One region of the Exiguobacterium sp. s143 genome, then DNA from elsewhere that is predicted to be linked to it. Evidence: riboswitches for the same ligand, from Rfam matches in the RefSeq annotation. Region 1 holds a riboswitch; the other holds the start of a gene.
The links. Region 1 has a riboswitch for S-adenosylmethionine ahead of KNQ03_RS13050 (Na+/H+ antiporter NhaC family protein). Riboswitches for the same ligand answer to the same signal wherever they lie in the genome.

Region 1 (3,875 bases):
AATGCTTCCTTCGTCCGACCGGCACGAATATCATCGTTCCAGACTTTTGACGTTAAGAAGAGATCCTCACGTTTCACGCCGCTTTCCTTGATTCCTTTTGCGACACCGCGCTCGTTTTTGTAGACAGCAGCCGTATCGATATGACGATAGCCGACACGTAATGCTTCAGCGACAGCAGCAGGTGCTTCTGTCTCTTCATCTACTTGCCAGACACCGAATCCGATTTGGGGAATCGTAATACCGTTTGAAAGTTTTGCGTATTGCATGTGTTACTCCTCCTCATAAAACGTAGTTTAGATTTGCTCGTTTAGTTTAGCATGAACGAACGAAGACGTCCGTTTCCATGCTCATGGAGGAATGAAATAAGGTAAAATAGAAAAGAATCGTGAGATTTAATCGTGTGTTAAAAGAGGGGGAGAAAAGATGGCTCAAAAGAATAAAAAGCTATCCAAATGTACTTGGCTTAGCATTGGCGCCTTGTTAGTAACGCAGGCAGTGGGTCTGTTTCTTAGTGCGCGAAAGTCAGGACGTAATCCATGGGTGTGGGGAGGCGCTGGACTCGTTCAGTTCCCGCTTCCGGCAATCGCTTACTTAATCTTAGAACGACAAGCGAAGCAGAATAAATAATAAAACAGGTCCAATCGTCGACGCGATTGGACCTGTTTTATGGTTACGAAGAAATTTTTTCTTGCTTCGTCGCTGTCTTCTTCATGCGTGGTAAGCCGAAGAAGATGGCAATTGATCCACAGACGAAGAGCAGGAACGGATAGAACAGATACGGAATCAGTTCCGGTGAAGCCGTTTTCGTCAATTCTGCTGCGATCAATAGTTGTGCTCCATACGGAATGATGCCTTGAATACCACAAGAGAAGATATCAAGGATACTCGCCGATTTTTTTCGATCGACTTCATACGTATCGGCGATTTCAGCTGCCAGTGGTCCAGCGACGAGAATCGAGATCGTATTGTTTGCAGTCGCGAGATTCGTTGCGCTAACGAGTGCTGCCATACTGAATTCGGCACCACGACGCTGTGAAATCTTGCGTGTCAGCGTCTCTTTTAAGAAGGCGATTCCACCGTTGAACGTAATCAAGCTGACGAGACCACCCATGAGGAGCGTCAAAATGGAGATCTCCGCCATGCCCAACATGCCTTCGGACATCGAGAGGACGAATCCACTCAAGCCGAAGCTACCATCAATCATACCGATGATGCCGGTGAGTAACGTACCACCGATGAGGACAAGGATGACATTGACGCCGAAGATCGCAAGGACGATGACAGCGAGATATGGAATCAACTTATAGAATTCGAAGGCCTTTGCTTCGACGACGTCACCAGAACCAGAAACGAATGCGAGTAGGATGACCGTCAAAATAGCAGCCGGTAGAACGATCATGAAGTTCGTCCGGAATTTATCGCGCATGTTCGTTTTTTGGGTCCGGACGGCAGCAATCGTCGTATCCGAGATGAACGACAAGTTATCGCCGAACATCGATCCACCAACGACAGCAGCCGCTGCGATGGCAACGTTGATGCCTGTCGCTTCATGAATACCGAAGGCGATCGGCGCGAGTGCAGCAATCGTTCCAGTCGATGTTCCCATTGCCATCGAGATGAAGGCAGCGATGATGAACAGACCACTCATCAGGAGCGACGGAGGTAGGAACGTCAAAGCGGCATTAACGGTCGCATCGATGGCACCGATTGCTTCTGCTGTTCCAGAAAACGTACCGGCTAGTAAGAAGATGAAGACCATGATCATGATATCGGGATTTCCGGCACCCGTTGCGATTCGTTCAACCGTTTGATTGATCGATCCTTTCGTCGTGATTGCAGCAAAAATCAAAGCGATCAGTGCGGCGATAAGGATCGGAAATTTGTAAAAGTCGTCATAGAAGATCCCGGCTCCGATGAAGAGGACCAGGAATACGACGAGGGGAAGCAGTGCCCATTTGTTAGGCGTGATCGTTTCATTCATTGTTGACACCTCGTTTCTCAAAGATACAAAAAAAGACCCCTTCGCAAGAAAGAAGGAGGTCTTTATGAAATAAAGACGCTCTTCTTATCTCTCAAGCTTTCGCTTGCTGGATTTGGCACAGTACGAATCAAATCGTCCGCTGCCGAAACATCATTGGGCCAGTCCCTCCGTTTCTCGCGATAAAAAGAAGTCATTCAATTGTTGTAAAACACGTTTCTTACCGTACCGCATTGAGTAACGCGTGTCAACTGTACTTTACTGAAGTGCCTTTTTCAATGTTTGGACGTTTTCTTCCATCAACTTGAAATACGAGCTGTTTTGTTGCGCTTTCGTGACCGACTCTAGATTATGAATCGTCACGGATTCAGCTCCGATTTCTTTTTGGATGACACGTGCAACCTTCGGTGAGACTGTCTCTTCGAACGCGACGTATTTCAAATCATGCATCCGTGCTTCTTTCACTAAAGCGGCCAGTTGCTTTTGTGACGGTTCATCGGAAGGAGAAATTCCCGCAATCGGCAGTTGTGTGAAACCATATCGTTCTGCGAGGTAACCATAAGCGGCATGCGTAACGAGAAGTTCTTTTTTCGATCCATCAGCGACGGCTTGTTTAAATTGTTCGTCCAATTCATCAGCTTGCTGATCGAACGCTTTTAAGTTTTTTTCGAACGTTGCTTTGTCTTTTGGAGCTTCTTTTGATAAAGCGCTTGTGATCGAACGTGCCATTGCTTTTGCGTTGACAGGGTCGAGCCAGACGTGTGGATCGTATTTTCCATGGTCATGACCCTCTTCTTCATGCGCATGTTCATCCGTTGCATGATCATCGTGCCCTTCTTCTTCGTGGGCATGTTCGTCTTCTGTATGTCCTTCTTCTTCATGTGCATGAAGTGTAGCATCCGATTCTAGCAAGTTGACGTCCTTACTCGTCTCGACGAAGCGGACATCCGTGCCTTTTAGACTCTCCTGGATTTTTTTCGAATACGGCTCGAGCGTCGTACCGGTTAAGAGGAACAAGTCGCCCTTAGCAATCTCGGTGAGTTGTTTTGACGTCGGCTCGTAAGAGTGGGGGTCTGCTCCAGGTGGGACGATCATCTTGACGTTGACTTGATCCCCTCCGATTTCGCGGGCAATAGCAGCCGTCGCGAACGTTGATGCATAGACTTCTGTCTGGGTTTTATCTGAAGTCGATGAATCGGTATTCGAACCGCAAGCAGCGAGAACACTTGCACTTGCGAAAGCGACTGTTAAAGCAGGAATGATTTTTTTCATTATATGATACCTCCATTATTAAAACGTAATTATTCCGATTTGGACTTTCTCACTATAGCGGAACGCTGGTGAAGCGTCAAGTACGAATACCGAGACGTTCGACTTCTTTTAAAACGGGGTAGAAGGATAATAAAGTGAAGAAACTGGCACGTCTTTTGGAGGTGATCAAGTGAAACGTGAAACTGCATGGCTAATGGGGGGAGCTGCGTTATTGACGACGGCAGCAGCGGGAGCGAGTATCTGGAACAATTATGGTGCATTGCTTCGATGGACCGAACCCGCCTTGCCACTCACAGAAAAACAACTTGCACCGCGGACGCTCATTTATAAACAGGTGGGGGACCGCACCTTACAGCTCGATCTCTATTATCCGCCGGGGGAAGGACCGTTTCCAGTTGCCATCTACGCACACGGCGGTGCATTCGTTCGTGGAGAGCGCGATGACATGTTCTGTTTTAGTCCAATCGTCGACCGTCTGCTTGAACTCGGAGTTGCTGTTTGTAGTATCGATTATCGTTTGTTCGAAGAGGGCAGTTATTTTCCGGATAACCTCGAAGATGTACGGGATGCGTTATGTTTTTTGAACAAAGAAGCGGAGGATCTTCGCATTCTAAGAGGAAGGATG
Region 2 (3,875 bases), on a different contig from region 1:
CATCGTTCCGGATCCAGGATACCCGGATTACCTGTCTGGCGCAGCACTTGCTGGCGCATTCCCGATTACGCTTCCGTTACTTGAGAAAAATAACTTCTTACCGGATTACGACTTACTTGATACGACGGACGTCGAGCGTGCCCGGATGTTGTTCCTCAACTACCCGAGTAATCCGACGGGTGCGACCGCGACGGCAGAAGCCTTCGAACAGACAGTCGCTTTCGCCGATGCCCATGATATCTGTGTCGTCCATGACTTAGCATACGGCGGCATCAGTTTCGATGGTCCGACGCGAAGCTTCCTGCAGACGGAAGGGGCAAAAGACGTCGGGATCGAGCTATTCTCACTCTCAAAACGCTTCAACATGTCCGGCTTCCGGATTGCCTTCGCGATCGGAAATCCGTCCGTCATCTCAAGCATCGAAACATACCAAGAACATCTCTACGTCAGTGCCTTCACACCGATTCAGCATGCGGCGACCGTTGCCCTCACGAGTGACCAAACGTGCGTCCGCGAGTTAAGTAGCTTGTATGAAACGCGACGCGATGCGTTGTTCGCAAAACTCGATGCGATTGGTTGGAGTGGACCACGCCCGGGCGGTTCCTTCTTCGTCTGGCTTCCTGTTCCAGAAGGTTACACGTCCCAAAGCTTCACCGATCACCTGCTTGACGAAGCACACGTCGCCGTGACCCCTGGATCATTCTTCGGCGAATACGGTGAAGGCTACGTCCGGATTAGCTTGATTGCTGACGTCGAACGTCTCGAAGAAGCCGTCGATCGAATCGGAACGCTCAACCTGTTCCGGACACCTGTTGCGGAATAATTCTGAAAAAACATTTGACAGATGGGAATCATTTCCGTTAAAGTAAATCCCAACAGCATAACTACTTATCGAGAGCGACCGAGGGATTAGGCCCAACGACGTCCGGCAACCACCTGTAAGGAACGGTGCCACATCCTACAGAATGATTTTCATTCTGAGAGATAAGTTACGAAATCTTACACTTTCGTCGCTTTTTTCTGGTTGCTCCGCTACTAGGAAAAAGCGACTTTTTTTGTATGAGGAGATGAGCGGATGATTGAATTCAAACACATTACAAAACGGTTCGTTCGAGATCGGACCCCGATTTTTGCATTACGGGATGTCGATTTGACGATCCAAAAAGGAGAAATCTTCGGGATCATCGGTGAGTCCGGTGCCGGTAAGAGTACGTTACTTCGCCTAATCAACGGACTCGAGCATCCGACACAGGGAACCGTCAAGGTCGACGGTGTCTCGCTTGGCGGAATGTCAAAAGCAGATTTGCGTCAACTTCGCTTACGGACAGGAATGATCTTTCAGCATTTCCAATTGATCCAGTCGCGCAACGTCGCGGATAACATCGCTTTTGCGCTCAAGGCTGCTGGAGTCAAACGAGCAGACTTCCCGGAGCGAATTCGCGAACTCGTCTCGCTCGTCGGACTTGAAGGATTTGAGACGAACTTCCCGAGCCAATTAAGCGGTGGGCAGAAACAGCGCGTCGGGATTGCCCGGGCACTCGCGAACGATCCGACCGTCTTGTTATGTGACGAAGCGACATCAGCTCTTGACCCCGTTACGACACTACAGATCCTTGAACTGCTGAAGGATTTGAATGAACGACTCGGATTGACGATCGTCCTCATCACGCATGAGATTGATGTCGTCAAACAGATTTGCCATCGCGTCGCGGTCATGTCGCAAGGTGAAGTCGTTGAAGTCGCCTCAACCTATGACCTGTTCAGTCAAGCCAAGCATCCAGTGACGCAACATTACGTCGATACGGCACTACAAATCGAATTGCCGGAACGCATCTTACAGGCAACTCCAGGCAAGATCATCCGCTTGCAGTTCACGGGCGAGAAGACCGGTGAGAGTACGTTATCAGAAGCAATCCGCCGTTACGATATCTCAGTCAGCATCTTGCACGGCAAGGTCGACTACATTCAAGACGTCGCCTTCGGTGTCCTGATTGTCAGCTTGACGGGATCATCCGACCAAATCGCTCCTGCCCTCGACTGGCTCGCGACGGAACTTCATGCACTCGAGGTGATTCAGGATGTGGCTTGATCGTATTCAAACGATGTTACCTGAGCTCTTGAAGGCACTCGGCGAGACGGCGTGGATGGTAGGAATTTCACTTGCCTTTGCATTGGTCGTCGGGATTCCGCTCGGGATTCTCTTGTTCGTCACCGACCGGGGATTATTTTTTCAAAACCTTGCCGTCCGCCGTGTCCTTGACTTCGTCGTCAACATCGTCCGGTCGCTACCGTTCATCATCTTGCTTGTTGCCCTCATTCCGTTAACGAAGTTCTTACTCGACAATACGATTGGTCCGACGGCAGCATCCGTCAGTCTCAGTGTCGCAGCGATTCCGTTTCTCGCGCGACTCGTTGAGACGTCACTGCGCGAAATTCCGCCTGGTCTAATCGAAGCAGCGGAAGCATGTGGGGCGAAACCATTACGGATCATCGTCAGTGTCCTCTTACCGGAAGCACTCCCTGGCATCATTCAGGGCATCACATTAACGACGATCAGCTTGATAGGCTTCTCAGCGATGGCTGGTATCGTCGGCGGTGGAGGTGTTGGTGACCTCGCGATCCGTTTCGGTTACTATCGCTACGATAATCTCATTATGATCGTGACGATCGTCGTGCTCATCGTCATCGTTCAAAGTATTCAAGCACTTGGCAATCAACTGGCGCGAAAAACAGATAAACGCTAATCATACATACAAAGGGAGAGTGGAATCATGAAAAAACGATATGCCTTTTTAGCAACAGCCTTACTCGGTGCAGGAGTTCTCGCGGGATGTGGAGACAGCAGTGCTGACGAAAAAGACAAGACGATCAAGATTGGTGCGACGAGCGGTCCGTATAGCGACATGGTCAAACAAGCGATCCAGCCGCAACTCGAAAAGAAAGGCTATAAAGTCGAAATCGTCGAGTTCAGCGATTACATCCAACCGAACATCGCCCTCGGTAGCGGGAACATCGACGCCAACTTGTTCCAACACTCGATCTATCTCAAGACGTTCTCTAAAGAAAAGAACCTCGATTTAAAAGGACTCATCACGGTTCCGACAGCACCGATGGGACTATACAGCAAGACAGCGAAGACACTTGACGACGTCAAGACAGGTGCTGAAGTCGCGACGCCGAATGATCCGACGAACCAAGCACGGGCACTGAACTTACTTGCGGAACAAGGCTGGATTGAACTGAAGCCGGATGTCGATCCACTAACTGTTTCAGAGAAGGATATCGTCAAGAATCCGAAGAAACTCGTCATTAAACCACTCGAGGCGGCTCAATTGCCACGCGCCGTCGAAAGTGTCGACATTTCAGCCGTTCCAGGGAACTTCGCACTTGCTGCGAAATTCGACTTACTTGATGCGTTAGCGCTTGAGACGATGGACGAACAATACCGTAACCTCGTCGCTGTCCAAACGAAAGATGCGGACAAGCAAGTCGCAAAAGACTTAAAAGCAGCCGTCGAATCGGACGCTTTCAATACAGTCATCGAAAAATCATTCAAAGGCTTCAGTAAACCTGAATGGGCAAACTGATGTAAAAAACGACCGGATTTCAAGGAGAGATCATCTCTTTGAAATCCGGTCGTTTTGTGTTAGAACCGATACCACATCAGTTCTTCATCATGATAGGTATCATCGATTTTCAGCGCCCGCGGTTCAATCGCGTATGATTCAAAACCAAGTGATCGATACAACGCTTTAGCAGCTTCATTCGTCCGGACGACCGAGAGATGGACTTGCTCAATCACAGGATGCTGCTTTAATGTACGTAATGCCTCTTCTACGAGTTGTCGTCCGACCTGTTGCTTTCGGGCGCGTGGC

Region 2: another riboswitch for S-adenosylmethionine. It lies ahead of KNQ03_RS06960 (methionine ABC transporter ATP-binding protein); the one in region 1 lies ahead of KNQ03_RS13050 (Na+/H+ antiporter NhaC family protein).

What each region holds. Positions count from the first base shown of each region.
Region 1 is NZ_JACSMX010000004.1:14,430-18,304, reverse strand. It holds gene KNQ03_RS13060 (aldo/keto reductase) at 1-266, opposite strand, end outside; gene KNQ03_RS13055 (hypothetical protein) at 424-627, shown strand; gene KNQ03_RS13050 (Na+/H+ antiporter NhaC family protein) at 671-1,981, opposite strand; SAM riboswitch class I at 2,063-2,167, opposite strand; gene KNQ03_RS13045 (metal ABC transporter solute-binding protein, Zn/Mn family) at 2,237-3,250, opposite strand; gene KNQ03_RS13040 (alpha/beta hydrolase) at 3,420-3,875, shown strand, end outside.
Region 2 is NZ_JACSMX010000001.1:1,313,777-1,317,651, forward strand. It holds gene KNQ03_RS06955 (aminotransferase class I/II-fold pyridoxal phosphate-dependent enzyme) at 1-823, shown strand, start outside; SAM riboswitch class I at 886-991, shown strand; gene KNQ03_RS06960 (methionine ABC transporter ATP-binding protein) at 1,076-2,089, shown strand; gene KNQ03_RS06965 (methionine ABC transporter permease) at 2,079-2,744, shown strand; gene KNQ03_RS06970 (MetQ/NlpA family ABC transporter substrate-binding protein) at 2,772-3,587, shown strand; gene KNQ03_RS06975 (GNAT family N-acetyltransferase) at 3,647-3,875, opposite strand, start outside.